Regions from separate parts of the Butyrivibrio sp. WCD2001 genome, predicted to be linked through region 3. Evidence: a T-box and tRNA genes for the amino acid it is inferred to sense, from the RefSeq annotation. Region 3 holds a T-box; the other regions hold tRNA genes.
The links. A T-box is a leader RNA that pairs with one kind of tRNA and senses whether it is charged. The one in region 3 lies ahead of G630_RS0105150 (proline--tRNA ligase), so its partner is inferred to be a tRNA-Pro.
Positions count from the first base shown of each region.

Region 1: it encodes a tRNA-Pro, which carries the amino acid that the T-box ahead of G630_RS0105150 (proline--tRNA ligase) is inferred to sense. The anticodon was not compared.
Region 2: it encodes a tRNA-Pro, which carries the amino acid that the T-box ahead of G630_RS0105150 (proline--tRNA ligase) is inferred to sense. The anticodon was not compared.

Region 1 is NZ_AUJZ01000008.1:158,514-169,384, forward strand. It holds gene G630_RS21375 (hybrid sensor histidine kinase/response regulator) at 1-216, shown strand, start outside; gene G630_RS21380 (NAD(P)/FAD-dependent oxidoreductase) at 285-1,871, shown strand; gene G630_RS0109520 (FprA family A-type flavoprotein) at 1,942-3,138, shown strand; gene G630_RS0109525 (PTS transporter subunit IIC) at 3,240-4,319, shown strand; gene G630_RS0109530 (glycoside hydrolase family 5 protein) at 4,435-5,463, shown strand; gene dtd (D-aminoacyl-tRNA deacylase) at 5,595-6,035, shown strand; gene G630_RS0109540 (GNAT family N-acetyltransferase) at 6,054-6,611, shown strand; tRNA gene G630_RS0109545 (tRNA-Pro) at 6,637-6,710, opposite strand; gene G630_RS0109550 (class I SAM-dependent rRNA methyltransferase) at 6,810-8,087, shown strand; gene G630_RS0109555 (pyridoxamine 5'-phosphate oxidase family protein) at 8,170-8,562, opposite strand; gene nudC (NAD(+) diphosphatase) at 8,765-9,532, shown strand; gene G630_RS0109565 (hypothetical protein) at 9,574-10,053, shown strand; gene G630_RS0109570 (hypothetical protein) at 10,101-10,691, opposite strand.
Region 2 is NZ_KE384200.1:466,395-477,265, forward strand. It holds gene G630_RS0119925 (MATE family efflux transporter) at 1-1,013, shown strand, start outside; gene larB (nickel pincer cofactor biosynthesis protein LarB) at 1,006-1,758, shown strand; gene G630_RS24060 (Ig-like domain-containing protein) at 1,851-2,492, opposite strand; gene G630_RS0119940 (hypothetical protein) at 2,724-3,233, shown strand; gene G630_RS0119945 (hypothetical protein) at 3,573-5,144, shown strand; gene G630_RS0119950 (hypothetical protein) at 5,277-5,756, shown strand; gene G630_RS0119955 (TrpB-like pyridoxal phosphate-dependent enzyme) at 5,938-7,314, shown strand; tRNA gene G630_RS0119960 (tRNA-Pro) at 7,707-7,780, shown strand; gene G630_RS0119965 (CPBP family intramembrane glutamic endopeptidase) at 7,994-8,935, shown strand; gene G630_RS23115 (translation factor GTPase family protein) at 8,985-10,871, shown strand, end outside.
Region 3 is NZ_AUJZ01000005.1:37,127-47,997, reverse strand. It holds gene G630_RS23390 (TetR/AcrR family transcriptional regulator) at 1-592, opposite strand, end outside; gene G630_RS0105150 (proline--tRNA ligase) at 763-2,505, opposite strand; T-box leader at 2,630-2,885, opposite strand; gene G630_RS20805 (hypothetical protein) at 2,945-3,544, opposite strand; gene G630_RS0105140 (metal ABC transporter permease) at 3,541-4,380, opposite strand; gene G630_RS0105135 (metal ABC transporter ATP-binding protein) at 4,382-5,101, opposite strand; gene G630_RS0105130 (metal ABC transporter substrate-binding protein) at 5,131-6,249, opposite strand; gene G630_RS23385 (hypothetical protein) at 6,316-6,651, opposite strand; gene thiC (phosphomethylpyrimidine synthase ThiC) at 6,756-8,060, opposite strand; gene thiD (bifunctional hydroxymethylpyrimidine kinase/phosphomethylpyrimidine kinase) at 8,564-9,442, opposite strand; gene thiE (thiamine phosphate synthase) at 9,445-10,089, opposite strand; gene thiM (hydroxyethylthiazole kinase) at 10,153-10,871, opposite strand, start outside.

The sequences.
Region 1 (10,871 bases), on a different contig from region 3:
TTTCTTAACGGATATCAGGCGACGGCAGCAATAAGGAAACTGGACAAGGAGGGTGCCTCACAAATACCGATAATTGCTATGACTGCGAACGCCTATGCCGATGATGTGCAGAGAGCACTTGATGCGGGAATGAATGCACATGTGTCAAAGCCCATAGATATGAAGGTTGTGGAGGCTACAATTTTGTCATTAAAAACAAATATGCAGTCGACATAGAGATTATTAAATGATAAAATTACACTATTGTGAACGTATATTAATAAGATAGTGGAGCAAATAGTAAGATGAAGAAAGCATTGATCATAGGTGCCGGTCCGGCCGGACTTACGGCAGCATATGAGTTATTGGAAAAAACCAACGATATAGAAGTTGTTGTCCTTGAGGAGACAGACAAGTTCGGCGGTATTTCCAGAACGGTTGAGTATAAAGGAAACCGTATGGACATGGGAGGACACAGATTTTTCTCCAAGGTCCCTGAAGTTAATGAATGGTGGGATAATATGCTCCCCAGACAGGGAAGCCCGTCCTATGATGATATAGTTTTAAAACGTCCGTCTACTGTTGTAAAGGGCGGTCCCGATCCTGAGACAGAGGATAGGGTTATGCTTAGAAGAAATCGTATTTCACGTATTTTCTTTAACGGCAAATTTTTTGATTATCCCATAACACTGAAGGTTGAGACTTTCACGAACATGGGACTCGGCACAACTATCGTAGCAGGCTTTTCATACATAAAGGCGATGCTCTTTAAGCGTAAAGAGAATTCACTTGAAGATTTCTATGTAAATCGTTTCGGTAAGAAGCTTTACTCAATGTTCTTTGAGCACTACACAGCTAACCTCTGGGGCAGACATCCTTCCGAGATCGATCCCAGCTGGGGAGCTCAGCGCGTTAAAGGTGTCTCCATAATGGCGGTTCTTGCCAATGCATTTAAGAAAAAGAGCGGCAAGACAGGCGGAAAGGTTGAGACATCTCTTATCGAAGAGTTCAGTTATCCGAAGCTTGGTCCCGGACAGCTCTGGGACGTAACCGCATCCGAAATTCAGAAAAAGGGCGGTACCATAATTACAGGTGCCAAGGTTACCAAGATTAATAAGGATGGAGACCATCTCACAGGTGTTACTTATGTGAAGGATGGACAGAATGTCACCATAGAGGGTGATTACATAATAAGCTCCATGCCTATAAAGGATCTCGTGGCAGGAATGAATGATGTTCCCGCTGATCCTGCAAGAATCGCAGCAGGACTTCCTTACAGAGATTACATGACACTGGGTGTTCTTATTCCGCATCTTAATCTCGAGAATAAGACAAGCACCAAAACAATTGGAAACATCGTTCCGGATAACTGGGTATATGTTCATGATCGCAGCGTATCTATGGGACGTTTCCAGATCTACAACAACTGGTCACCTTATCTTGTTAAGGATATTGATAATACCGTATGGATGGGTCTTGAGTATTTCTGCAACGAAGGCGATTCCATGTGGAGTATGACAGATGATGAGTTTGCCAAGATGGCAATCAAGGAGATGGTTAAGATCAACCTCATCGATGAGGAAAAAGAGGTTCTTGATTATCATGTAGAGCGTGTTAAAAAGGCATATCCGGCTTACTTTGACACCTATGATGAGATGGACACACTTGTAGATTATCTCAACACCATCGACAACCTTTTCTGCGTTGGACGTAACGGACAGCACAGATACAACAATATAGACCACTCAATGTGCACTTCTTTTGAAACTGTAAAGAATATTCTTTCAGGCACACGCGACAGGAGCAACATCTGGAGTGTTAATACAGAGAAAGAATATCATGAATCCACGGAGGCAAAGAATCCAGAGGACGAAGAGATAGAAATAGACTGATTTTATACGGGCGCCAATTACAGTATTGGCGTCCGTTTTTAAAAGATGAGGGTAAAAGGAGGCAGAAACAATGATCAACTACACAAAGATTACAGATGAAACTTACTGGGTTGGAGGAAGCGACAGAAGACTCTCAAGATTTGAGAATATCTTCCCTCTTGAGGATGGTGTATCCTACAACAGCTATGTGATTGCGGATGAAAAGACAGCACTTTTTGATACAGCCGATATTTCAATCTCCGATCAGTTTTTGGAAAATGTAGCCGGCGTTCTCGGTGATAAGAAGCTTGATTATCTGATCATTAATCATATGGAGCCTGACCACTGCTCACAGATAGCTACTGTTGTTGCTATGTATCCTGAGGTAACGCTGGTTGGTAATGCTAAAACTTTCACTTTCCTGTCACAGTTTTTCCCGGAGCTCGGCGCTCAGAGTAAAATCACTGTTGCTGAAGGAGATACCCTTGAGCTTGGTAAGCACACGCTGACCTTTGTAATGGCACCTATGGTGCACTGGCCGGAAGCAATGTTTACCTATGATAAGGCAACCGGAGCATTGTTTAGTGCTGATGCATTCGGTACTTTCGGTGCAATAGATGCGGGAATTTTTGCGGATGAATATGATTTCGAGAAGAAATTCCTTGACGAGGCCAGAAGGTACTATGCTAATATTGTTGGCAAATACGGTATGCAGGTTCAGGCAGTTCTTAAGAAGGCCGCAGCCATCGACATTAAGTATATCTGTCCGCTTCATGGTCCGATCTGGAGAGAGAATATAGCATGGTTTATAGATAAATATCAGAAGTGGAGCACCTATACTCCCGAGGATGACGAAATTGTTGTCATTTACGGAAGTCTCTACGGACATACAGAGAGTGCGGCGCAGAGAGCAGCAGCCATGATTCGTGAAAAGAGCGGAAAGAAGGTCAGTGTTTATGACGTATCACAGACCCATCCTTCAAAGCTGATATCCGAGGTTTGGCGCTGCGGCAAGATTGTACTGTTTTGCCCTACATATAATAACGGAATATATATTCCTATGGAGAACTTCCTGTCAGACTGCCAGGCGCTTACAGTTCAGAACAGAATATTCGCACTTGCGCAAAACGGAACCTGGGCACCTGCTTCAGGTAAACTCATGACAGAGAAGCTTCAGACTCTTAAAAATGTAACTATAGTAGAGCCTGTTCTCACGATCAAGAGTGCACTTCATGTGACAGATGAACCGGAGCTTGAAGCCTTCGTGACAGCTGTCGTTGAAGCATAAATCTATGAACGCGTATGGGGGCGTGTTCGGAAACTACTAATTTTTTAAGACCTTCACGTATACAGCCTAAAGAGGCTGATATAAGGAGGCAAGGAGGAGTAATGAAAGAGTTTTTGAAAAGAAAGAATATCGTAATCTCCGGAAAGAGATACGGTATCGAGGCACTGTCTGCAATGGCGCAGGGATTATTTGCGTCGCTGCTGATTGGAACAATTCTTAACACCATTGGCACACAGTGCGGACTTGCGTGGTTATCCGAGATTGGTAAGTATGCTTCGTCGATGAGCGGAGCAGCTATGGCCGTAGCGATTGGCTATGCACTTCAGGCACCGCCCCTTGTACTTTTTTCACTTGTAACAGTTGGATATGCAGCTAATGCTTTGGGAAGTACGACGCTTTCAGGTGGATCCGGAGCCGGTGGCCCGCTTGCTGTTCTTTTCATAGCAATAATTGCCGCTGAGTTCGGAAAAGCGGTATCTAAAGAAACAAAGGTAGATATTCTGGTAACCCCGATAGTAACTATTCTTGTGGGTGTAGGGCTTGCAGCCTTAATTGCACCTGCTATCGGAACCGCGGCTTCCTCAGTCGGAGGCGTGGTTATGTGGGCTACGGAGCAGCAGCCGTTCCTCATGGGAATCATTGTTTCCGTGGTTGTGGGAATTGCTCTTACTTTACCTATTTCCTCTGCAGCCATCTGCGCAGCACTTGGACTTACTGGTCTTGCGGGAGGAGCTGCCGTAGCAGGATGCTGTGCACAGATGATCGGCTTTGCCTTCATGTCATTTAAGGAAAATAAGTGGGGCGGCCTCATTTCACAGGGAATCGGAACATCAATGCTTCAGATGGGAAACATTGTTAAGAACCCTAAGATTTGGATTGCGCCGATACTCACAAGTGCAATAACAGGACCTATTGCAACATGTGTGTTCCATCTTCAGATGAACGATCCCGCAAGTGCGGTTGCTTCCGGAATGGGAACCTGCGGACTTGTTGGACAGATTGGTGTTTATGCCGGATGGGTAAATGACGTTGCTACAGGTGCAAAGGCAGGAATTACCGGATTTGACTGGCTTGGACTTGCGCTTATCTGCTTTATTCTTCCCGCAGTTCTTACATGTATTTTCGGAGCATTTTTCAGAAAGATCGGCTGGATTGGCGAGGGTGACCTTAAATTATCATAATAAGGCCATGATTTTGATAAAAATAATATGGTTTTAGTATAAAATAAGATATATGCAGTAATAAAATAGTCACCTGTAGATTTCTATTTTAAATAAGATTTAAGGAGAGAATGAAATGAAACAATTCCCGGGATTTTCACATGGAATTAACCTTGGTGGATGGCTGTCACAGTGCGATCATACCAAAGAGCGTTACGACAATTTTATTACAGAGAGCGATATCGAAAAGATAAAGAGCTGGGGGCTTGATCATATAAGAATTCCTGTAGACTACGATCTTGTTGAGGAGAAGGACGGAACTTATAAAGAGGAAGGCTTTGCATATATTCAGAAGGCTCTTGACTGGACCGGAAAATACGGTCTTAATACCGTGCTTGATCTTCATAAGACTTATGGCTACAGCTTTGACAGCGGCGAGCAGGAAGCAGGATTCTTTGAAAATGAGAAATTTCAGGAGCGTTTCTATAAGCTTTGGGAGCAGTTTGCGCAGCGTTTTGGAAAGTATGAAGACAGACTTGCCTTTGAGCTTTTAAATGAGGTAACAAAGCCTGAGTACGGCGAGACCTGGAATCGCATTTCAACCGAGTGTATCAAGAGAATCAGAGTTTATGCTCCGACAATCAAGATTCTTCTTGGAGGTTATTACAACAACAGTATTGTTGCACTCAAGGACATCTGTGATCCTTATGATGAGAACGTGGTCTACAATTTCCACTGCTATGAGCCTTTGATCTTCACACATCAGGGAGCACCGTGGATTGAGACTATGGATCCGAACTTCCGTATGGCTTTTGATTCCACATATCGTCAGTATGATGAGAATGCTTTTGCTCAGCTTGGAAACAGACCTGAGGAAATCAAAGTTGACGATCCTGATAAGAAGCTTGGAATTGAGTACTTCGAGCAGTATATGCAGGAGGCTGTAAGAGTAGCTGAGGAGAGAAATGTTGCACTTTACTGCGGTGAATACGGTGTTATAGAGAGAGCTACTCCCGAGGATGCATTAAAGTGGTATACAGCAATTGGAACCTGCTTTAACAAGTACAACATCGGTCGTGCTGCATGGAGCTACAAAGAGATGGATTTCGGCCTCTCTGATGCCCGTATGGACGGTGTGAGAGATGAAGTACTTAAGATGATGTAATATTTTCTGTTAACAGACTACAGATACCTTCCCTGAAAATCGGGGAAGGTATTTTTTTCTGCAAAAATCTTTGTTTTTCCTGTAAAATAGAGGTTAATACGGCCTTAAGGCTTTATGAATGGGAGGATAAAATGCGAGCGGTTTTAACAAGGGTATTATCGGCTTCGGTTACAATAGATGGTAAGAAGGTTTCAGAGATAGGAAAGGGCTTTTTGGTCCTTCTGGGAGTCAAGGTGGGTGATACGGAGCAAGAAGCAAAAAAGATTGCCGATAAAATCTGTGGACTCAGGATTTTTGAGGATGAGAATGGTAAAATGAATATTAACCCCAAGGATGCGGGAGCTGAGCTTTTGATAGTAAGCCAGTTTACTTTATATGCGGATTGCAGTTCAAGAAGACCTGGCTTTACGGACGCTGCAAGACCGGAGATTTCAGAGCCTTTATATGAGCTTGTGGTTTCCGAGTGCAGAGACAGAGGTTTTAATGTGCAAACAGGTGAATTCGGGGCAGATATGAAGGTTGAATCGGTAAATGACGGTCCGGTGACTATCGTGCTGGATATAGATAAATAGAAACGAGGATATGGATATATGAAAGAGAATGTTTTGCCGCTTGATACAGGGCGTTTTATAATACAGCCACAAGACATAGAGAATATCTGGGATGAAGAGTGGGATATATGTTTAAAAAACGTAGATAAAAAGAAGATAGGCAGTCTTCGCTTTGAGAATACCAATGTCCATGGGGAGATCCATTTTAGTGTCTCATTTGATGATACATATAAAGCGGGATATATTTCGGAGATATTTTATGCGGTAGCCAGCTTTGTATTTAAATCCGGTAAGGTTAAGGAAATCTGTACTGTCTGCAGACATGAGAATGAGAACCTGGTTCGCGGGCTCGAAAAAGCAGGCTATGTCCTTCGGGAATTTAAGGACGGAAATGATTATTACTCCATGAAAAAGCAGAAGACTTCCTGGACAGGTTTATATGTCATGATTGGAATGATAGCCGGGTTTATTATCGGAATAACTTTGTCAAACCTGTGGATGGGAACGATTTCAGGAGTTGTAATAGGTACTGTTATTGGATTTCTTATGGACAAAAGAGAGCAGGATAATACTGAAAGCAAAAAATTAAGGACTTGAATCTCTTCAAGTCCTTAAACTTTAGTCGGAATGACAGGATTTGAACCTGCGGCCTCTGCGTCCCGAACGCAGCGCTCTACCAAACTGAGCCACATTCCGTTATATGTAAAGCAAAAGCCGTAGAGACTTTCGCAGCAAAAAGTATGATACAATATAAAGTGTTATTTTGTCAATAGGTGAGCGAAGAAAGGCATAATTATGAGTGCAATTGTTGTTGCTGATGCAAAGGTAATTTTGAAAAAGGGCGAGGGGAGAACAATCAAGGCCGGCGGAGCCTGGGTTTTTGATAATGAGATAAACAGAGTAGAGGGCAGCTTTGATAATGGTGATATTGTCGAAGTGCTTGATCATGATGGATACTTTATGGGATACGGTTTTATTAATACCAATTCCAAGATAAGAGTGCGCATGATGTCGAGAAGAAAAGAGCATCCTGTAAATGAGGAGCTTTTGGAAACTCGTATAAGAAATGCGTGGGGTTACAGAAAAACGGTTATGAACCCTGAGTTATACGGGTATGATGCCAGGCTTTCGGGAACTGATGAAAAGGAAGCTCTGCAGAAGCTTTCATGCCGCCTGATTTTTGGTGAGGCAGATTTTCTTCCGGGAATTACAATTGATAAGTTTTCCGATGTACTTGTCATTGAGTCGCTTGCTCTTGGTACAGACAGAATGAAGAACATTATTCTCAATCTGTGTAAGAAGGTACTCGCAGAAGACGGTGTTGACATCAAGGGAATATATGAGAGAAGCGATGCCAAGGTCAGAGAGCAGGAAGGTCTTGAGAGAACTAAAGGCTTTATAGGTGAGCCTTTTGATACAAAGGTGCTCATTGAGGAAAACGGAGTAAAGTATTATGTAGATGTTGAGAACGGCCAGAAAACCGGATTTTTCCTGGATCAGAAGAATAACAGAAGGGCTATAGCATCACTTTGTAAGGGGAAGAAGGTCCTTGACTGCTTTACTCATACCGGATCTTTTGGACTTAACGCTGCGGCAGCAGGTGCAAGCTCCGTTCTTGCGGTTGATGCATCGGATGTGGGATGTGCTCAGGCGGAGGAAAATGCGAAGCTGAACGGGCTTGAAAACATAATAAAATTCCAATGCGCGGATGTGTTTGATCTTTTGCCCGAGCTTGAGAAGAAGAGCGAGCAATATGATGTGGTAATCCTTGATCCACCGGCCTTTACAAAATCGAGAGCTTCGATTAAGAAGGCTGTAACGGGCTACAGGGAGATCAATATCAGGGGAATGAAGCTTGTGAAAAACGGTGGATATCTGGCAACCTGTTCATGTTCTCATTTTATGGATGAAGAGCTTTTTGCAAAGACGATCAGAGAGGCAGCAAGGAGTGCCCACAAGCAGCTTCGTCAGGTAGAATTCAGGCAGCAGGCTGCGGACCATCCTATACTTTGGTCTAACGATGCATCATTTTATTTAAAATTCTATATTTTTCAGGTCGTTGAGGAATTGTAAGATTTTTCATATTAGGATTTTTAGAGAAAAATGCCACCGGTACTTTGATAAGCCGGTGGCATAATTATATTTTTATAGGTTATCAGAATTGTACAACCTTGGGCGCGTCGGTAAAGGAAGAGAAAGTTGCGGTAGCGTTCTTAAAGTAAAGAACTTCTGTATTATCATCATCAGCCTTGTACATGCCCTGAAGAGACGGATAAGCATCAAGCATATGCTGCTTTGCTTCAATTCTATCATCGCGTACAAGTTCTCCTGCAACGCGAACCCATTTGCCTTCGGTGAAACCACAGATTTCCACCTTGGGATTGGCCTGGATCTGCTTGGAAACATCCTTTACTTTGCCTGTCTGGATGTAAAGCTTATCCTCAAAAATATCTACTGTTCCGAAGGGGCGTACTCTGGGCTGATCTCCGTCAACTGTTGCCAGATAATAAGTGCCGCATTTTTTTAAAAATTCATAAACTTCCTGCATGATAAGCCTCCTTTTATTTAAATTGTATAAAATAAATTATAACTTTCTGTTATTTATATTACAAGGTATCGAAATGAAGATTAGATGATGTTACAATCATTATATGATTCAGGATATATCACCCAGGAAATTTCATAATGAGTATAAAGCTGAGCTTCCTGTCTCCGGAGATTACGTGTTTTCTTTTCGGGGGAGGGAGCTTTTGTGCGTTTTGGGAGAAAACGGAGAGATTAGTTTTCCTAAGGCAGATGAGATAGGAATAGATAAAAAGGAGATGGTCTTTCTCTTTGAAATTGACGATATGCGTTTTTTCCTGCCCAAAAGAGAGTACGGATTTTATATCTCCGATATCTCGGCGGACAGATCTCCGGAGCATGAGTACAGATATGAAGATATCAGAGTTCTTAGAAATGCAAATCCGGGATATCTGTGCTTTGCCGGGATGACAGCATATCACCTCTATGTCTGGTACCGCGACAACAAGTTCTGCGGAAGGTGCGGCAGGGAGACGGTCGTTTACGACAAGGAGAGAGCTCTTAGGTGTCCAAGATGCGGGAACATTATTTATCCCAAGATCTGCCCTGCGGTTATTGTTGGGGTAACGGATAAAGATAAAATCATGATGACGAGATATGCGGGAAGACCCTATAAAGGAAATGCGCTTATAGCAGGATTTTGCGAGATAGGAGAGTCCGCGGAGGATACTGTCAGACGTGAGGTTATGGAGGAAGTCGGGCTTAAGGTAAAGAATATAAGATATTTTGCAAGTCAGCCATGGGGCTTCGATTCAAATCTTTTGCTGGGATATTTCTGTGAACTTGACGGAGAAGGTGAAGTAAACATTGACCGCGATGAGCTCGCCATAGCCGAGTGGGTTAAGAGAGAGGATATCGGAAAAGAAAACAGTAATCTAAGTCTTACTGCAACAATGATGATGCATTTTAAGGAACATCCCGAGGACTTTATCTAGAGAAAAATTAACAGGCACACCGGAAAACGGAGGGTTTTTGCATGGAAGAACAGATGAGAAAAATCGGTAGACAGATGGCAATCAGAATGGGAATTCTTATGAGTCTTGCACTTTCTCTTGTGGGCACGCTCACTTCAGGACACTTCACGGTTCCCGGATTTATCATCAGCTTCGTATTAAGTACAATAATCAGTTTAATAATAGGTTTTGTTATTCCTATCGGCAAGGTAACTGGCGGTCTATGTGCAAAATGGGGACTTGAGAGAGGTAAGATTGGTACAAGGGTTGTTGAAAGCCTTATTTCAGATGTGATATATACCCCTGTAATTACACTGGCCATGGTGGCATTTGCTTATAATATGGCTATGCGCCAGAGCGGAGGAATGGCACAGATGCCTCCCTTTATAATTATGTTTCTCAAATCCCTTTTTATCTGTTTTGTGGTAGGATTTTTCCTGATATTTATTATTCAGCCTATTTTGCTGAAACAGCTTATGAAAAAGAGCTTCGAAGAGGTATAAATAAAAAGGCGCTGTATCCGGCTTGATACAGCGCCTTTATTATGTAACTATTTTAATTTATTGGCTATTCTGCCTTCATTTTTACCGAACTGGTTGTAATGAGCAAGAAGCAAATCAGGATTTGTTCCGAAAGCATCCTGAAGATCCTTGTAATTGGAGTAGTAGTATAAAGCGTTAAATTCGGCATTGTTTCCGCTGTAGTTTTTAAGCCCTGAAATAGCGGCTTCCTTTGCATCGGCAGCTGCAGCAGCGGCGGGATTAATGTTTTGAACATATACTTCTATGCAATCATGCTTTTCCGAGGTTGGCATTCTGTCATCGTCAACATAGAAATGATAGAAGATGTTCTTTTCGGTCTCATCTGCTCCGATGTGGAGTGTTACATACTGATAACCTGTTTTGTAGGAGCACTCCATATAGGTTCCGGAGCTTGTGTGAGGTCCAAGGTAATACGTATAGTTGTAGTAAGCCATTATCGGAATCTGCTTTGTTGTTCCGGCATCCATCTTGAGGACTGTTTCGGTAAAATCAAAGCAATCGGGTATCTCGCTGTACGCGAGGGCTTTTGTCCCAAAGGTGGCAATAAGAATAAGCGACAATGCAAAAACGGCAATAGAACTTTTCATAAATCTTTTCATATACTCATACCAACCGCTTTTTTAGCGGTTTTTCCTTTCTCCCCATGCAGGGCAAATATTATTCTGCACTTTAATTATAGAAAGGAATTATCGCTATTGCACATAAATTTTTCCTAAACAAAGTAAACTTTTTATTTTTTAAATTATGACAAGCCTTTCAGGCATAATTATATTTTCCAT
Region 2 (10,871 bases), on a different contig from region 3:
CCATTTTCTGTAAAAAGATACTCATTCTCATGAACACGCCGGATGAAGTAATGGAGCATGCCTATGGATATATTGTCGTGATATTCATCGGAATTCCGGTTATATATATGTACAACCTGCTCTCGGGCGTACTCAGAGCAGTCGGGGATAGCAAGCATCCTGTTATGTTTCTGGTGATTGCATCCTTCATCAACATAGGGCTGGATCTTCTATTTATAATAGTATTCGGACTTGGCGTGACAGGGGCGGCGCTGGCTACGGTCTTATCCCAGCTTATCTCGGGGATTATGTGTCTTGTTTTTATTGTGAAAAGTGTGGACATTCTTCATATTACAAAGCGCGACCTCACCCTTGAGAGGCACCACGTTTTCAAGCTTTTCAACATGGGAATTCCGATGGGACTTCAGTACTCGATCACGGCCATCGGTAGCGTGCTGCTGCAGGTTGCGGTGAACAGTCAGGGAGCTGACATTGTGGCAGCGGTTACCACAGCGGGCAAGGTGGGAATGTTCTTCTGTTGCCCCTTTGATGCACTGGGTTCTACGATGTCGACCTATGGCGGACAGAACGTGGGTGCAGGAAAAATTGACAGACTTTCAAAAGGTATGTGGGCAGCAGGGATTCTTGGCTGCATTTACTCGGTTATCGCCTTCGGAGTTTTGTATTTCTTTGGAAGATACTTTGCAATGCTGTTTATGAGCGCGGGTGAAAGTGCCGTTCTTGATTACGCACATACATATCTTATCTGGAACAGCCTGTTCTACATACCGCTTGTATTTGTCAATGTTGTCAGATTCCTTATACAGGGCATGGGATTCAGCATGCTGGCAATCCTTGCCGGAGTGTGCGAGATGATTGCAAGAGCAGCGGCATCACTATTTCTTGTACCGGTGATAGGATATACGGGAATCTGTCTTGCCAGCCCCCTGGCATGGATTCTTGCGGACGTATTTTTGTTCCCGGCATTTTACTACACTAGGAATATTTTGAGAGGAAAGATCAGTAATGGATAAAAAAGAGATGGAAAAACTTCTGCAGAAGGTGGCATCAGGAGAAACTAAAGTTGACGAAGCACTTTTAAAACTGAAAGAAGCACCCTATGAGGATATGGGATTTGCAAAGCCCGATTTTCACAGGGGCTTAAGACAAGGCGCAGCTGAGGTAATATACGGCGCCGGGAAAACTCCGCAGCAGGTGCTTGATATCACGAACAAATTGAGAGAGCATGGGCAAAAGACCGTCCTCATAACAAGAATGAAGGAGGAGGCAGCAACCCTTCTTAAGATTAATATAGAAGATTTTGAATATGATCCTCTTAGCCATATCGGAATAGTGGGAGAGCTTCCTGAAAAAGACGGAAAGGGAAAGATTGTGGTTGCGACCGGCGGCACAAGCGATATCCCGGTGGCAGAGGAAGCCGCTAAGACAGCAGAGGTTTACGGAAACGAAGTTGTACGACTCTACGATGTAGGTGTTGCGGGACTTCACAGACTCCTTGGCCACATGGATGAAATCATGAGCGCAAGAGTCATCATTGCGATAGCCGGAATGGAAGGCGCACTCGCAAGCGTCATCGGCGGACTTGCTGACTGCCCGGTAATCGGAGTGCCAACCAGTGTTGGATACGGAGCTTCCTTTAACGGAGTTTCGGCGCTTCTTTCTATGCTCAATTCCTGTGCCAGCGGAGTCAGCGTAGTCAATATTGATAACGGTTTCGGTGCCGGGTATCTGGCATCTATGATAAATCATATCGAGTGACAAACCCATCTATATAAAAAGAAAAGCCGCCTTGCTTGGCGGCTTTTCATATGTGCACCGATTAGGTGCGCCTTTATCTTATTCAGTTATTTTTATTCGTATACGATAACCTTGCAGGCAGTTACCTTGCCGTATGCGCGAGCATAAATAATTGTCTCGCCTACGCTCTTAGCTACAACCTTGCCGTTCTCATAAACTGCAACGGACTCATCTTCAACATCCCAGCTAGCCTTGGTTACTTTGTTGTTGGGAGCTGTCTTGCAGGAAAGCTCTTTTGAGAAGCCAACCTTAAGTCTGATCTCGGATTCTGTGAGATAGATGCCGGTAATCTTCTTGTCGTCATCATCATCGTCGTCATCGTCATCATCATCATCCGATTTACTTGTAACCTTAACTGTGATAACAGACTTCTTTGAACCCTTCTTAACAGTGATCTTAGCTGTGCCGGCCTTCTTAGCTGTGATAAGTCCGGTTGCACTTACGCTTGCTACTGAACTCTTGCTTGAAGAATACTTAACAGCCTTCTTGCCTAAAGTCTTGCTGCCCTTCTTTGCAATGATCTGCTTCTTGGTGCCCTTCTTAAGGCTTACTGATTTGTTGCTTCCGAGCTTAACAGTTACGGAAGATGCTGCACTTACATGGTTTACCGGAACACCGGACAATATGATGACAGCTGCCATTATAAGTGCGAGGGGTGAAAAGACAACCCTTCTGATTTTTGAAACTAATTTCATACTAATCTCTCCTTTCCTTTGGAAAATTGTTGCCTCTATATTGTATCACAAATTCGAATATTAATTATCAAAACAAATATTTTTAAATAAAAATTCAAACTTCAGACTCTTTTTATAAACTTTTAAGAAGCCATTAACATTCGCATAAATGTGGCTTTATTTTTGTGTTTTACAATAGGTTTAGGTCTAAAGGACAGACTAATACTAAGGAAAGTCAAAAAGGAGTCTGGTATGAGGAGAATTTTAAGTGGATTACTTGTCCTTACGGCGGTGCTTACTCTTACAGCCTGCGGGGGGATGAACAAGAAAAATATGGATGTCGGAATAACGCTGGATCCCGATCCTGAGATCGGTGAGGATGCTGAGGTGCTATTTTCCTTCAAGAAAGTCGGAAACACCTGGAAAGATCAGAATGTTCCGGAGACTACCTTAGCAGAAGGAGATTTAACCACATTCATTGGCGATGAGAACACACCTCTGGCAGGTATCCCGGATGCCATCTCACCCGATCGCGCCGAAGAAATAATGGAGGTCATCAGAAAGGACCTTGCGGACGATGGCACAATCACCGTAAGCGGTGAGACGTTTATAATCGAAGATCCTGACAGCTATGAGAACATGTGGGAGTTCCTTGATTACCTCTCAGAGAAATACGACGAGGAGGATGAACTTACTGTAGGAGATGAGACAGTAACTCTAAACGAACTCCGCATTATCATTGATATGATGCAGGGACTGTAAAGAAATGAAAATATGCGTTTATAGATGGTCATGTTTGCCTTAAATGTGACCATCTTTTTTTATTGTAAACAATGTAATAGTCATATAAATATAATAATTATAAATTATTGTAATGTGCTCTTATTATATGATTATGATTGGCGAGTTGAAAAGCTATGTCATTACTGAATTTTTCATATAAACGTAATTATAAACATTTTATAAACTTCATAAAATGTCATGAAAATGCATGGTTGAGCGGATTGACTAATTAATTCAAGATGTTAGAATGGAAAATGTCACGAAACCTCGGTTACGAAAAACCGTAAACAAAATTTTTTATGAGTGGAGGTAATTTATATGATGAAACTCTCTAGAATTGGTGCGGCTGCACTCGCGGTTGCACTGTCTGTAACTCTTTGCACCCCTACAACAGCAATAGCTGCAAGTAAGAAAAAGCCTCTCGCTGCTGTGGAATTAGATAAGCAGGGTGATGGATCCGAAGGCGTTGATATTGATAAAAAAGAGTATGTTTTTGATGGAGTAGAAGATGAAACGAATAACATTGATGCGGAGGATGTAGCAAGAATGAAGATGGCTGCACAGGGAGTAGCTGAAGGATGGCTTTCTGATCAGTATTCGCAGCAGTATTTCGAGTATGAGTTTTGGGCACCTGTAATTGAAAATGGTGTTGTTCGAACGAAAGATTATTATTCTAAAGGGAACTTTGAATACAATAGAGCTAATGTTGGCAACTATTCAACAGATGACGGCAAAACATATAGAATAATTGCAACTGTAACTACATACAAGAATAGAACAACAGGCGCTACCGGTGCGAGGGAAAAAGATGTAGTCAATAAGGACATAACGCATACCTTTGCTAAGGGGATAAGGGTTAAGACCGGTGAGATTACTTATTTATCAGTACCGCTGGTAAATGGCGATGTTGGAATTACAAACGTTAAATCTTCCAAGAAAAAGATAGTAAAAGCTGAGCGATTTAATAAGAAGGATACCGTTACAGTATCAAATGACAATATTTCAGTAGAAGTAGATGCTGATGGAACAGAATATTTCTATACAAGTACAGGACAGAAGATTATCCTTGGAAACAATAAGACAGAGGGATATGACAGGACAAAGGTTGCTGAGTACGCATCTCGTACTGATTCAAGTGCAACATGCTGGATTAAGCTTACTCCCAATAAGAGTGGTAAGACAAAGCTCAGCTTCGATATTACGAATTCAACAGGAACAGTTACAGGACATGTTGAGACTACTGTTTATTCAGTAGCTACAACTGATGTATTCAGTAAGGCAACATACGCAGGAAAGTCCCTTCTTACTGATTATAGCAATAGTAAGAATTTGAACTATGGCAGACTTGAAACCGATACAGAGTGGGATGTATCTACAGCAAAGAGTGGAAAGCTTTCCTTTAAGACAACTAAGAACTATGTTATTAAGAAGATTGAAGTAGGCACTTTGTTTGCTGAGACAAATACAGTACAGAAGAATGAGTATCAGGATTACTATTATGAGAGATCCGCAAGTGGTAGCAGAGTACAGAATCATGAAGTTGACTTAAATGGTGACGGTGATACAGTGGATACAATTAATGGTATTACTGAATCAAATGTGAATTTCAAGTACACAACCGTGAAGAATAACAAGAAGATAAAGCTCAGTACAATTGGCTATGACGCAACTTATTCAAATTCTTCTAAGTCACGTGGAAAGGCCAATACAGCTACAGGAAAGACAAATTATTGGGATACAAATGCAGCCGGTAATCCTGTAGAAGAAACAACCACAAATAATGGATACAGCCTTTATGCTCCTACTATTGTAAAGGTTACGGTACTTGACAAACTGAATGATCAATATGCAACATATAACTTTACAATCTATCGCAAGGTTGGCAAGTAATTACAAATAATTATATCGTAGCAGGCTTACAAGCAATTCTTCAAATAAGATATGGTTGTTTCGTGACAAATCACATATATGCATGCTAGATGTAATATGGCTCCGGAGGGAACTCCCCTCCGGAGTCTTTTTTTGCTTGCGCTAATTGCGTGTTTAGCGCTCTCATCAGTTACTACTTATTACATATCTTTAGTCGATGACGGAAGGATAAATTACTTCTTCTACGGAGGCGGGAGAAACAACATTCCCGGAGATAAACTGCATAGCAAATCTGTCTCAGAGTTGGTAAAATATATTATAGAAGGTGAAATCGATTCGGAGCCCGATAACGACCTTGTAAGGCTCGATGAGATTGTTAGTTCCGTTAAGAAGAAATCAGAGGTAACCAGAGCATATATGAAGGAATGGGATAGACAGAGGATTCATGATAAAGAGCTTACAGCGCAAGTGACAGAAAAGGTGAAAAAAGAAACAGCTATTAATGTTATCCAAAATGATCATAGTAAAGGAATGACCGATGATGAGATAGCTCATGATATTTCCGTGATTTTTGGATATTCTGAAGAGGAGATAGATGCTTTGCTTAAGGAGGCATTATCTTTTTCAAAATAATGCGAATATACATTTTGATATGTTGTACTAATAGATTTAGAAGAAAATAAGAAGATTCCGGGAGAATAACATATTCCTTCGGAATCTTTTGGTTTCATAGGAAATTCCACTCTTGACTGTACATCTCCGACTGTGCTTTAATGGTTTAAAGTGTTGAAGAATCGACAAAGGAGAAACAGTCATGAGTAATGAAGCAAAAATCCCTTATAAAATCTATCTTAGTGAGGATGAAATACCGAAGCAGTGGTATAACGTCAGAGCTGATATGAAAAATAAGCCGGCTCCGCTCCTTAATCCCGGAACCCTTAAGCCTATGAGTTTTGATGAGCTTCGCCCGGTATTCTGTGATGAGCTTATAAAGCAGGAGCTTGACGATACTACAGCTTATATCGATATTCCGCAGGAGATCCAGGACTTCTATAAGATGTACAGACCGTCACCCCTGGTTAGGGCTTACTGTCTTGAGAAGGCGCTCGATACACCTGCTAAGATCTACTACAAATTCGAGGGTAACAATACCAGCGGAAGCCACAAGCTCAATTCCGCGATTGTTCAGGCATATTATGCAAAACAGCAGGGCCTTAAGGGCGTGACCACCGAGACCGGCGCAGGTCAGTGGGGAACAGCTCTTTCCATGGCATCTGCATACCTTGGCATCGACTGCAAGGTCTACATGGTAAAAGTATCCTATGAGCAGAAACCCTTCAGACGCGAAGTTATGCGCACCTACGGCGCAAGCGTAACACCTTCACCTTCAATGGATACCGAGATCGGAAGAAAAATAAATGCGGAGCATCCCGGAACCACAGGAAGCCTTGGATGCGCAATTTCAGAGGCTGTAGAGGTAGCGACCAAAACCGAAGGCTACAGATATGTTCTTGGAAGCGTCCTGAACCAGGTGCTCTTACATCAGTCTGTCATCGGCCTTGAGGCAAAAGCTGCCCTTGATAAATACGGCATCAAGCCCGACGTTGTCATCGGCTGTGCAGGAGGCGGATCAAACCTCGGTGGTCTCATCTCACCCTTCATGGGAGAGAAGCTCAGAGGAGAGCAGGACTACAGAATAGTTGCTGTTGAGCCCGCAAGCTGCCCGAGCTTTACAAGAGGAAAATTTGCTTACGATTTCTGCGACACAGGAATGGTATGTCCTCTTGCCAAGATGTACACACTCGGAAGCAACTTCATTCCTTCCGCAAACCACGCCGGTGGACTTCGCTATCACGGCATGAGCCCCGTTTTGTCACAGCTCTATCATGACGGTTACATGGAGGCAATATCCGTAGAGCAGACCTCCGTATTCGAGGCTGCAGAACAGTTTGCAAGAGTTGAAGGTATCCTTCCTGCACCGGAGAGCAGCCATGCTATCAGGGCCGCTATCGATGAGGCTCTTAAGTGCAAGGAAACAGGCGAGGAGAAGACAATTCTTTTCGGCCTTACCGGAACCGGCTATTTCGATATGGTGGCATACCAGAAGTTCAACGACGGCGAGATGTCCGACTACATCCCGACCGACGCAGAGCTTGAGGCAAGTTTTGCAAAGCTGCCTAAGGTAGATTAAAAAGTACATTCCATGCATCAAAGGCTATTTCCACCTTGTAGGAGACTCTACAGGGTGGATTTTTTTGTGTTTTACATGCTATGACACTCATTTAGAGAAAAGCGTAAAATTAATTGACCAATAGTAAAAAATAGAAAAGAATAGAAAAAAATAGAAAAGAATAGTAAAAAAGAGAAAAGAATAGTAAAAAAAGAAAAGAATAGTAAAAAATAGTAAAGAACAATAAAAAATAGTAAAGAACCGTAAATAATAGGAAACCACAAATATGGTGTGATGATTAAAAAAAGGTGACTTGTAATAGTTAATTCCACTTTGTAAGATTAAAAAAATTATAAAAATTAAAAATAGTAGTTGCTTTTCTCCCCGTGACGTGATAAGATACCATTTGTCGCCGGGGTGTAGCGCAGTTGGTTAGCGCGCTATCTTAGGGAGGTAGAGGCCGCGAGTTCGAGTCCCGCCACTCCGACTACTTAAGACTTTGGAAGAGATTCCAAAGTCTTTTTTTTCGCAAGTAGAGTACTACACGATTATCGGATATTTATTCACATCAACAATTTTTTAATCCCTATTCGTTTCTATAAGATAAAATAGGATATGCTATTTCCCAGAATAATTCTTGTAAGTCATTTCCTTATACGTTATTATCTGAACTATGATAAAAGCATTTGGAGGGATGAATATGACAAAACAGCAAGAATCTAAAAATATGGGGATTGTTTTTCTTGTAGTACTTCTTCTTAATATCATAGTTAGCGTTGGCGGAACGTTCATCGCTATGAAGGGTGTTAAAGTGGGAATTTGGGGCTCCGTACTCTGCGAAGCGGCACTTCTTATTCCGGTCCTTGTTTATGTATTTAAAAGTGGTCAGTCTTTTACGGAAGCCATGGGCCTTCATAAGATCAAGATATCGACCGTACTTCTGACAATAGTTTTAAATATCGTTATCACACCGATTTGGGTATTTGCTAATTTCTTTTCACAGCTCTTTGTACCCAACACGGTTGCTCAGAGTGCGAATAGTATGTTATCCGGCTCGGCAGGTTTTGCAATTCTGGTTGTTTCGCTGCTTCCGCCTTTTATTGAAGAGTTTGCTTTCAGAGGACTGCTTTTCGGAACTTACAAAAGAGTGTCTACTATTGTGAAGGCTGCGCTGATTTCCGCGCTTTTCTTCGGACTCATTCATTTGAATTTTAACCAGTTCTGCTATGCGTTTGTGCTTGGAGTTATCTTTGCTTTAGTAAATGTTGCAAGCGGAAGCATTATTACATCCATGATCATGCATTTCCTTATCAACTCCTTTAACATGCTCCTGGTTTATGCCGCAATGCTTGCTGCTAATACGATGGGGCAGGATCTTTCGGCAGTTGCTGAATCGCAGAGACAGAGCATGCTGGTTCCCACCATCGTATTCTTTTTCCTTGCGATAGCTTTTGCATTTGTTGCAAAGATTGTTATGAGGGGAATTGCCAGGAATGAAGGAAATTTAGAGGAGTTTGATTCGATTTTCAAAAAGAACGGTTCCGAGCAGGCTGATAGCGCGCCTGTATTTACGCTTCCGGCTATTATTGCAACAGTAATCGGCGTTGCAGGAGTTATCGGGTTCTCCTATATGATGAACTGATAGCAATAGGAAATACCGCTTATATCAAAACTGTGCTATTATTGTGGTTATGGAAACTACAGGAAAAAAACACTTAAACATTGGAATATATGCCCACGTTGACGCCGGTAAGACTACCCTGTCGGAGGCACTTTTGTACCTCACAGGGGCGGTCAGGAAATCCGGCCGCGTGGATCATGGTGATACCTTTTTTGACTCATACTCTCTGGAGAGATCAAGGGGCATCACCATTTTTTCTAAGCAGGCGGAGCTTGATCTGTCTGAAAATACGCATGTGACGCTTCTCGATACTCCCGGGCATGCCGATTTTGCCCCCGAGACCGAGCGCACCATGAAGGTGCTCGATGCCGCGATTCTTATCATTAGCGGCGCCGATGGCGTAACTTCCCAGGTTCATACACTGTGGAAGCTTCTTTCTCATTACAAAGTTCCAATCTATATTTTTGTAAATAAAATGGACCAGCCTCAGTCTGACAAGGACCGCATCCTCGAAGACATTAAAAAGAGGCTTTCGGACAACGTGGTGGATTTTTCGGAGATGGATTTAGGTAGTGATGCCTTCCAGGAATCCCTCGCTGTCTGCGACGAAGCCCTTCTAAATGCCTATCTGGAAGAAGGTCGAGAAGTCACAGAGGACGACATTCGCAGCCTAATCTTTTCAAGGAAGCTTTTCCCTTGCCTCTTTGGAAGTGCGCTGAAAATGGAGGGCGTTAAGGAACTGATAGCTCTTCTTGACGACTTTGCAAAAGCTCCTGATTATCCGCAGGAATTTGCTGGAAGAGTCTACAAGATTTCTAGAGATACAAACGGCACAAGGCTCACCTGGCTTAAGGTCATGGGCGGAGCTTTTCATGTGCGTGATGTCCTTACCATGCCCGCAGCGGGAGGGGCGAAGGCAGGAGAAACCATCTCAGCCAAAATCGATCAGATTCGCATCTATTCGGGCGAAATGTATGAACTCCTTCAGGAGGCAGAGGCAGGCCGAATTGTGGCCGTAACAGGCCTTGATACGTCCTATGCCGGGCAGGGACTTGGCGCCCTCACAGGAGAAGTGACCGAGGTGCTCTCGCCGATTCTGTCGTCCAGAATCATCCTTCCGGAAGGCGCAGATGCTTTTGCTGCCTACAAACAGCTTCTCGAGTTGTCCGAAGAGGAGCCGCTCTTATCAGTAAAAAAGGATGAAGAAACAGGCGACCTCTCCGTCAGGGTTATGGGCGAAGTTCAGATGGAAATCCTAAAGCACAGATGCATGGAGCGCTTTGGACTTGATATAGATTTTGGCGATGAGAGCATCGTCTATAAGGAGACAATCAAGGCACCTGTCGAGGGTGTTGGACACTTTGAGCCGCTGCGGCACTACGCAGAGGTTCATCTGCTTCTTACACCCGGAGAGCCCGGAAGCGGACTTTCCTTTGACGCTGATTGTCCGGTGGATGATCTTGCGATTAACTGGCAGAACCTCATTTTGTCCCACTTAGAAGAATTCAGGATTCGCGGAGTCCTCACGGGTTCTGAGATCACAGACATGAAAATCACTGTGATCGGCGGAAGATCCCACCTAAAGCACACCGAGGGAGGAGACTTTAGAGAAGCGACCATGCGCGCCGTTAGGCAGGGACTTATGATGGCAGAGAGCATTTTGCTTGAGCCGGTCTATGATTTTACAGCTGAGCTTCCTTCTGAAAACATCGGAAGGCTGCTAAGTGATATTCAGAAAATGAACGGAACGACAAACCCTCCGGAGATGCTTCCCGACGGAACATCAAGTGTTACAGGCTCCGTGCCCGCTTCTGAGCTTTCAGATTATGCTAGAGAGATTATCTCCTATACACATGGCGCGGGTAGAATCAGCCTCTCACTTCGCGGTTTCGAGCCTTGTCACAACGCTGAAGAAGTTATCGCCGAAAAGGACTACGATCCCGAGCGCGATATAGCA
Region 3 (10,871 bases):
GCATGCGCATGCTCTCTCTGAGGTTCTCCTCTCCAATGACATGCTTGTACATAGAACCGAATAAAATCATTGAAAAGGATCCAACAACTGCCTCGACGTCGAGCCCCTTCCTTGCAGCCACTTTTGCTATAATACCTGCTCCCATACGGGTGTCCTGATCCCTGTGGTTTTGAAGCAGATCCTCCGGAAGCTTCGAAAGAACCTGGTTCATCGCCTCAGGCTCAAGCAGTACCTTGAGGCAGGAAGTGGTTGTAATTTCCATCGCCCCGAGGATCACCTCAGCGATCTCATCGATACATTCAGAGAAGGCTCCCTCCTCCTCGGGATCAATATTATGGCTTGCGATTATGGAAAGAAATCCCTTTGTAATATAGTCATCCACCTGCTCATGGAAATCCTGGGCCGCATCGAAAAACAGCACCTCTTTACATGGATAAAAAAGGTAGAATGTTCCCTTTGGAATTCCGGCAAGTTTTACCAACTCATCCACGGTAGTCTTCTTGACACCTTTTTTCATCAGCATCTCATTGGCTGCTTTCTTTAAGCGGATAATGATCTGCTCTCTTTCACTTTCTGTGTAGGTTTTTGGCATATACTTATCCTCTTTTTGACCAAATTTGTATTTTTAGTCATAATAACCCTTCTCATAAATCGATGTCAATACTTTTCTGACTAATTTTATATTTTTAGTCAAAAAATAATTCAGGGCATAAAAATACCCCTTTTACAGGACTATTTTCATCCTGTAAAAGGGGCATTTTATTATATTCTGCTCTTCACCTTGGAATTAATCTCTTCATAAAGAGAATCCATGAGCTTCTTGGTTTCAGCGATGATATCTTCTTTTTTCACAGAGAGCTGTACGCTCTTATCTCTTGTGCAGAGCTCAATCTCTCCGTTAGCAAGAGCCTTGGGACCAACAATCACGCGAACCGGAACGCCCAGGAGATCTGCATCGGCAAACATGACGCCGGCGCGGACATCTCTGTCATCGTAGATAACCTCTACGCCCATGTTTGTGAGTTCCTCATATATCTTGTCAGCTGCTTCTCTGCAGGCATCATCGTCCCTTCTCATGCAGCATACATGCACTTTCCAGGGCGCAACAGTGATGGGCCAGATAGGCCCCTTGTCATCGTGGCGGGCTTCCATGATACTTGCCGCAAGACGGCCAACACCGATTCCGTAGCATCCCATGATAGGTGTCTTGGAACTACCGTCCTCATCCGTATAGGTCATCTTCATGCTGTCTGAGTATTTGGTACCGAGCTGGAAAATATTACCGACCTCAATACCTCTGCTGATTCTTATGGTTTTCTTACCGCAGCAGGGACAGATGTCACCGTCACGAATTTTGCTGACATCAACGTACTCCACATCTCCAATATCTCTCTTGATGTTGAGACCGGTGTAGTGATAGTCTGTCTCGTTGCCGCCGCAACACAGGTTCTCAATGCCTTCAAGTGACTTATCATAAACAATCCTGCAATTGCCGTGCTGCTCGTAAGGTCCGCAGAAGCCGGCAACAAGTCCCGATTCCTCAGTGATCTCAGCCGGGTGAACCTCCTCATGAAGGTAGTTTACAAGCTTTGTCTCATTGACCTCGTAGTCTCCACGAATGAAAACAACTACATACTCGTCAGTCGCATTTATCTGATAAACAACAGCCTTACAGGACTCCTCAACCTTGCTCTTTAAGAAAGCGCATACATCTTCGATGGTCTTGCAATCAGGCGTGTAAACCTTCTTAAGCTCACCTGCAGGCGTGCATCCGGAATTGTCCACTGTTGTCTCCGCAGCTTCCATGTTTGCGCTGTAACCGCAGTCATCACACAGTGCAATGGAATCCTCTCCTGCGTCCGTAAGCAGCATATACTCGTGAGATACGCTTCCTCCTATCATACCCGAATCAGACTTAACCGAGATAACATCAGGAATACCTGCTCTCTCGAAAATTCTGTCATAAGCGTTTGCCATTCTGTCATAGTATTTCTCAAGGTCTTCCTGAGAAGTGTGGAAAGAATAAGCATCCTTCATTGTAAACTCACGTACTCTTATAAGTCCGGCTCTGGGACGGGCCTCGTCACGATACTTAGTCTGTATCTGATAAAAAGCGAAAGGATAATTTGCATAGGTGCTTCCGTACTCTCTCGCAAGATGGACAGCTGCCTCCTCATGGGTCATACCAAGTACCATAGGAGTATCATTACGATCCTTGAATCTCAAAAGCTCTTCGCCAACGCTCTCATAGCGTCCTGATTCCTCCCAAAGTGCTCCCGGAAGAACCACAGGAAACATGACTTCCTGGCAATCCACACCGTCCATTTCCTCTCTCAGGATCTTCTCGATGTTCTGAGTAACTTTCTTCATGGGCGTGTAAAGTGAAAAAATACCGTTTGATACACGCTTTACATAACCGCCGCGAAGGCTGTAAGTGTGACTGTCAATCACACAGAAAGCGGGCTTTTCCTTGAATCTCACTCCGACTAATTTGCTAAGTTTCATAATGCATAACTCCTTTCACAACAAATAATGAGGTTGTGTATGCCTGTTGACCTTTGCGTGTGAAGCAGACACGAACTCGAAAATGCTTCGCAAAAGAAAAGTCCTAAGCATACTTTATTTGTACACTTAGGACGAATAATGTTTTTATCCGCGTTACCACCTAAATTCAGGCCTGAAAACCTGCACCTCATTGCAAGCAAGCACTCGCATGTCTATGATCACGGTGACCTCCGTCAGAAGTTTCTGATTCTCTTGAATAAAATCAGTTTTCCCTTCTGCTGCTCCCAGACGGGTTCAATATCCGAAAACCGAAGCCTCTCACCAACCGGCTCCTCTCTGAAGGTCTCAAGATACCTACTATTTCTGTTCTTAGCATTTAACTGTTATTTTAATCCATATCAGAAAAAATACAAGCCCTTTTCTCTCAGCAAAGCCTGGTTTAATTTAGGAGCCTTGCATCTGTGAGTGTGCAGTACATCGCACCGTTCTCCTCATAGGTATTGAAAATTCCCTCCACTGTCACTTCCGGAACATCTGTCCCCGGATAGTTCCCATCTGCCAGTTCGAACTCAATTCCCTGGGCGCAGCAAGCGGTCGCGTCTGTAATTATGCAAGAGTGATAGTCCTTCCCGGTGTTGTCATCATGATAGATGTCATAAAGCCCCTGCATCTTAACCTTTCTTCCGACATACATGCCCGGAGTCATCATCATCTGATATACCTCCGCGTAGATCATGGTGGATGACATCGCTGTGAGATCAACCTCTGAGGTGTCGGTTGAATCTGTGCCTGCGGTTTGTGTTGATGCGTCTGATGCAGTTGTAGCAGTGGCTTCTGTTGGTGTGTCAGTTTCGTCTGCGGAAGAACTATCTATTAATGTGTCGATTTCATCTTTGGTAGCTGTCTCTGTTGATATATCGTATACGTCTGAAGTTAAGTCTTCCGTAATTTCCCCTTCTTCATTTTTGCTTCCACACGCTGTCGCAAGCACAAGCATACAGCATACTATCAGCAAGTTCCTTATCACATTTTTATTCATGCAAGCTTCCTCCCTGCTAGCGATCCGCCACAGCAGATTGCAAAGCCAACCACGTCGATAGCAACAATGGTTGAGCCTACAGGTGTACCGGCAAGTATGGAAACAATGATTCCCACAAGCGCACACACTACGGAAAATACTGCAGAAAAAACAGTCACATTTTTAAAGCTGGTAAACAGTCTCATCGCTGATAGTGCCGGAAAAATAATAAGTGCCGATATCAAAAGCGAACCCACAAGGTTCATCGCAAGAACAATGATAATTGCAGTAACCACCGCGATAAGAAGGTTGTAAAAATCCACTTTGGTTCCGACAGCCCTGGCGAAGTTTTCATCAAAAGTCACTGCGAAAATTCTGTTATATAGAAGCACATACGCAGCCACAACAAACACCGACATAACCACGCACAGCCATACATCAGTCATCGTGAGCGTCAGGATCGATGTCGATCCGAAAAGCGTCGTGCAGACATCACCTGTCAGGTTGGAACTCGTCCCGAACACGTTCATAATAAGATATCCGAAAGCCAGTGCACCGACTGATATCATGGCGATTGCGGCATCCCCCTTCACCTTCGCATTACGGCTTGTCCTTAGCAGAAAAATCGCGCTGATTATCGTTATCGGAAGAACCAGTGTCATTCTGTTTGTGAGATTCACTACGCTTGCCACCGCAATCCCGCCAAAAGCCACATGTGAGAGCCCATCTCCGATATAGGAATATCTTTTCAGGACGAGCGTTACTCCAAGAAGCGATGAACACAGAGCTATCAGAACACCGACAATCAGTGCATATCTTACAAAGGGATATTGCATATAAAATAAAAGCTTTTCCATGTCACACTGCCCTCCTTGTGTTAAGTTTTTCATACTCGATAAAAAGTTTACCTTTTTCGCTCGCCATGAATTCCTCGGCGGTTCCAAAGAAGATATCATCCGACATATACAGAATATGGCTTGCATATCTTATCGCTGCCTGAATATCATGGGATATCATGATTATCGTCATTCCGTCAACATTCAGCTTGCTTATAAGCTCGTACATCTCCCCTGTAATCTGCGGATCAAGTCCCGACACAGGTTCATCCAGAAGAAGAATTTTCCCTGCGGCACAGAGAGCTCTGGCCAGAAGGACTCGTTGCTGTTGTCCGCCGGAGAGTTCTCTGTAGCATCTGTCAGCAAGCTCTGTAATCCCCAGCTTTTCCATATTTTTAGCCGCAAGCTCTTTTTCTTTCTTTGTGTAAAAAGGTCGAAACCCAAGCCTATCCTGGCATCCGGAGATTACGATTTCCTTTACTGACGCAGGAAAGTCCCTCTGAACGATCGTCTGTTGCGGAAGATATCCTATTTCATTTTTTGTTATTCCGTTTCCAAAAATCACATCACCGGAGACCTTGTCGCAAAGGCCAAGGAGTGTTTTCATGAGAGTCGTTTTTCCGGAGCCGTTTTCCCCGACGATGCAAAGATAGTCACCCTCATTAACCTCAAAATGCAAATTCCTTGCCACTACTGCGTGGTCATAACCAAGAGTCAGGTTGCTGACAGATAATAACTTCATAATAATTCTCACTTTCTGAATGTGCTTCGTTACTCGAGCGCTTCCTTTAATACTTCAAGATTCTGCTCCATGGTTCCGAGGTAGGACACGCCGCCCTCAACATCCTCAGAGGTTGTGCTCTGCATGGAATCCATTGTCAAAATCTGCTGATTTTTATCTTTTGTATTGCTTATTATTGTTTCCGCAATCTTGTGATTTTGTCCCTCAATCGTAAGCACGCTCTTAAGTCCGAGCTCATCCACTTTTCCCGATAAGAAAGCTATAGTCTCAAAGCTCGCCTCAGTCTCAGCTGAGCATCCGACAAAGGCTGCGTAGTAATCAAGGCCGTAGTCATCAGTCATATATCTGAAGGGGAATCTGTCTCCGAACAGAACCGTCTTTACGGAAGCTCCGGATACCGCGCTTTCATAGGCAGAATCAAGAGAAGCAAGTTTTCCCATATAGTCATCTGCGTTAGCCTTGTAGGTATCTGCATTCTCAGGATCGATGGTTGCAAGAGCATCGGCGATCTTCTCAGTGATGACCTGCGCATTTTTCAGAGAAAGCCAGACATGTTCGTCGTATTCAACCTCTTCCTCGGTTTCTGAAGAATCGGCAGCGTTCTCATCTGCATCCTCGCTTTCCTCTTCCTCAGCCTGCATGCCTTCTACAACCTCTTCTTCCTTGACGGTATCTCCGAGAGCGTCCATCAGATTTATAACCACCATGTCATCATTTGTTCGCTCAGCAAGGGCATCATCCACCCACTCGTCAGACTCGCCACCGACATATACGAACAGGTCGCACTCCGATATTTTCATGATATCCTCAGCTGTTGGCTGATAGCTGTGAAGGTCTACGCCGTTATCAAGGAGCATGGTGATATCCGCATCCTCAGCCTTTTCTCCGAGAACTTCTTTTACCCAGTCGTACTCCGGAAAAATAGTGCAGACGATTTTCATCCCGTCATTTTTTGCAGCACCATCGTCTTCATCTACTTCGCTGCTTGTAGCAGTCTCTTCGTCAGTTATCTCCACATTTTCACTCTCCGGAGATTCAGCAACATTATCTGTCGCGGAAGTAATCACAGTCTCGTCAGAACTCTTTCCGCACGCACAAAAACAAAGCACCGCTGCCATTGCAGCCGCCGCAATCGAAAATTTTTTCATAGTAATGTCCTCTCTATTCACTTTTATTATGTTGAAAAATTACAGAATTATAGTGGGACAGACTATTTAATCATTCATTCGAACCATGGAACTTACAGGTGTTGAATACACCAGGACATTGTCTTTTAATTCAAGAATAGCTACAAAAAAGATTACAGCCAAAAAAGCTGCGTAAAGATTAGCGCTGCCATCTCCAAGTTGATTCAGGTTATTTTCACACTGCTGCAGCAGCGCACAGACAGGGCAGCTGTCTCCGTCACAGTTATGGAAAGTCTCAACGGATACAAACACCGCTGAAAAAAGCACAACAAAAAGCATCGCAAACGCAAAGTATGCGACTATCAGATTCCGTATACGATTTTTCTGATTCTTATTTTGCAGCATTTTTATAATCGTTTCCAAATTTCTTGTTAGCCATTGCTTAAATCAAACTGATTATATTTCCGTTTCTTTCTCATGTCAAACTGTATCACGGAATCATGATTGCTTTTTGTTGTGTAGATTACTTACAGAATATCTATATGTTCTCCTGCAAGTGCCTTATTCATGCTTCTAACTGCGCAGAATTTTCCGCACATGGAACAGGTATCATCAAATTCGGGAGCCCTGTCCTCTCGTATGGATTTTGCAGTTTCAGGGTCAATTGCGCACTCCCACTGGCCATCCCAATCAAACTCTTTTCGTGCGTCGGCCATCTTGTTATCAATATCCATGGCATGCGGTATTTTCTTAGCTATATCCGCTGCATGTGCTGCAATTCTTGAAGCAATTATTCCCTGCTTAACATCATCTACATTAGGAAGTGCAAGGTGCTCGGCGGGAGTTACGTAGCAGAGGAAAGCTGCACCTGCCGCGCCAGCGATAGCTCCGCCTATAGCTGAAGTTATGTGATCGTAACCGGGTGCGATGTCCGTAACAAGGGGGCCAAGAACGTAGAAAGGTGCTCCCATGCAGATAGTCTGCTGCATTTTCATATTGGCCTCTATCTGATCCATAGGCATGTGTCCAGGGCCCTCGACCATGACCTGAACGTCCTTCTCCCACGCTCTTTTTGTAAGCTCTCCAAGTCTCACCAGTTCCTCAATCTGGCACACGTCACTGGCATCCGCAAGACATCCCGGTCTGCAGGCATCACCGAGGGATATTGTCACATCATACTCTCTGCAGATATCAAGGATTTCGTCGTAGTATTCATAAAAGGGATTCTCCTCTCCGGTCATGCTCATCCAGGCAAACACAAGCGAGCCGCCTCTTGATACTATGTTCATTTTTCTCTTGTGCTTCTTGATCTGGTCGATAGTCTTCCTTGTAATTCCGCAGTGGATTGTCACAAAATCAACGCCATCTTCGGCATGAAGTCTTACTACATCGATGAAGTCCTTCGCAGTGAGTTCAGAAAGATCCCTCTGATAGTGGATGACGCTGTCGTAAACAGGCACAGTTCCCAGCATGACAGGACACTCTTCCACAAGCTTCTTCCTGAAGGGCTGGGTATTCCCGTGTGAAGACAAATCCATAATGGCATCCGCTCCCATGTTGACCGCCGCCATCACTTTTTCCATCTCGATGTCGTAGTCCTTACAATCCCTTGATACTCCGAGATTCACGTTGATCTTGGTCTTCAGCATCGAGCCCACCCCCTTTGCATCAAGGCACTTGTGATTTTTGTTAGCGCAGATCGCAACCTGCCCTTTTGCCACAAGTTCTCTGATTTCTTCGGGTGTTCTGTACTCGTCCTTTGCAACCTTCTCCATCTCGGGAGTGATGATCCCTTTTCTTGCTGCTTCCATCTGTGTTGTGTAATTTCTCACTTATGTCTTCTCCTTTTATTTGAGTTTCTTAGTAATTTATTTTCTTTGCTGGTGTTGCTTTTCCATATTTGTGCCAATATATTGGGAATTCATTGATTATCTTGGTATTAGTTCATCTTACTAGTGCCAAGATTTTTCTTTTTTCATTGCTATCTTGGTATGGGTCTGACTTACTTTTACCAATATTTCCTAGATTTATTGATTTTCTTGGTATTGTTTTATCTTACTTGCGCCAATATTTTTCGAATTTCTTTGCCATCTTGGTATAATTCTGTTTCCCTTGCGCCAATATTTTTCGAATTTCTTCTTTTTCTTGGCATAGCTCTGTTTTTCCCATGCCAAGATTTCCCTGTTTCTTTATTTATCTTGGTACAGCTATGTTTTTTCTATACCAAGATTTCTTATATTTCTTCTTTTTCTTGGCAGTTGCCATAATAGTCGTCATCTCAGTTGCCAAGGAAGTCACTGCAATAGTCATCACAATAATTGCCGTAATAGTCAGCTCAATAATTGCCACAATAATGCCAGAGTGGACCGCGGCCGTGACCAAGGTCGAGATCAGCGGCTATGCACTTTTCCATATACTCTTTGGCTGATCGTACTGCGGTTTCAAGATCATGCCCTTTAGCCAGGTTAGCGGCAATTGCACTTGATAGAGTGCAACCTGTTCCATGAGTGTTGGGGTTGTCTATTCTTGTGCCGGAAATCCATCTGACATCATCGTCTATGTAAGCATTTTCATCAGTAGCTCTACCATCTTCTTCATCCTTGACTTTATAAGCTTCCGCATCAGTATTTTCCACATTTGCCATATACAGCAGATCTGCTGTCACTCCGTGCTCTTCAAAAGTACTGTGTCCGCCTTTTAATAACACGTTACACCCGCAAGCATCTCCAAGCGTCTTTGCGGCAACTTCCATATCCTGCTCGGAAGAAATCTCTATCCCGCACAGTGTCTCTGCCTCCGGTATATTGGGTGTAACCAGAATGCTTCGTGAAAATAGTTCTTTCATCATGTATTCGGTAGCATCTTTTCTTGAAAGCTCAGTTCCGGAGGTTGAGCTAAGCACCGGATCAATAACCACATTTTTAAGGTCGTATTTATCAATAGCGAGCACCACCGCCTCCATTGCTTCTTTATTCGGAAGCATGCCTATCTTCACCGCGTCAGGCCTGATATCCTCAAGGACCGCCTCCAGTTGCTTATAGATGAAATCCTTCGGAACCGGCAGAACTCCGGTGATGCCCATAGTGTTTTGCGCTGTGAGTGCGGTTATCACACTCATTGCGAAAACGCCGTGCGATTCAATAGTCTTGATGTCCGCCTGGATTCCGGCTCCCCCGGACGAGTCACTTCCGGCAATTGTTAAAACCGTCTTCATTTTCATAAGTCCCCCAGTTCCTCAAAAGCTGCGACCAATTCTGCCGCTGCCTTTTCCGGATCTTCTGCCTTCATGATTGCAGACACAACACATATTCCTGCTATCGGGACACCTTTTAGAATCTGAATATTATCCTTATTGAGCCCGCCTATGGCATTTGCGGGTATTGGGACAGCTTCGCAGATACTTCGAAGCATATCCACAGAAGTCAAAACCGTCTTCACTTTGGTGGTGGTGGGATAAATTGCTCCTACTCCAAGGTAATCGGCACCGCTTTCATAAGCTTCCTTCGCCTGCGGCACTGTCTTTGTCGTGGCACCGATTATCATCTTGCCTCCCACAATTCTTCTTGCGACGCTGACCGGCATGTCGCTCTGCCCAAGGTGTACACCCTCTGCTCCTATCGCCATCGCCACATCTATCCTGTCGTCCACAATCAGCGGCACCTTGTACCTTGCCGTAATCTCATGAACCTTACCCGCAAGCTCCATGTATTCACGGGTGCTCTTTTCCTTTTCCCTGATCTGGACAATCGTGGCGCCGCCCCGTATGGCTGCCTCCGTCTTTCGAAGAAACGTCTCCTCATCCATTCCGGTGCTGTCTGTCACCAGGTAGAGCTTTAGCTGTTCTCTGTATATTCTTCCCATCTGTCTTGTACTATCCAATCCTATGACCGGACTAATCCTTTCTATGTTTTATGAAAAATGAATTCAGTTAGATGATTGTTTTTCTTCAGCGCATCTAAGCAAACTTTTTACAGTTTCTTCATCGATCATTGAAATTGCATTTAAAAGTTCAACAAGAAAACTTCCGCTTCCAACCATGCTTTCAGATGCTTCGCCATTTGTAAGCCTCTCCGTAACTGCTTCCTCTCTCTCATATGCAATTTCTCCGGCAATCCCGAAAAATCCGACAGCGCGGGTGACAGCTTCTATGCTCGCATTCCTTGCCAGAAACACGCCGCATATAGCCCCTAGCATGCACCCGGTTCCCGTAATCACCCCCATCATTGGATTCCCATTACTTATAAAAAATGTACGACTTCCATCTGATACGATGTCCTTCTCTCCGCTGGCGAGTCCGATCACTCCCAGATTCAAAGCCAGCATTCTTACAATATCAGCTATCTCTGAAGTTCCCAGACTTTCGTCTGCATCAACGCCAACTCCTCTATAGGTCTCATCAAAAATCGCCTTGATTTCAGAATAGTTCCCCTTTATTAAAAGGATCCCCTTTTCCCTCAAAGACAATTCCGGTTTCTGCGACCTCATCTTTAGAAGCCTCATCACAAAATCCCTGCGAAGCTTGGAGCAGGCTACGCCCACCGCATCTATCACAACCGGTATATTTTTCTCCAGAGCAGTCTCAAAAGATATCTCCATCGACTCCATTCTGGTGTCCGATATATTACCCAGATTAATTACAAGAG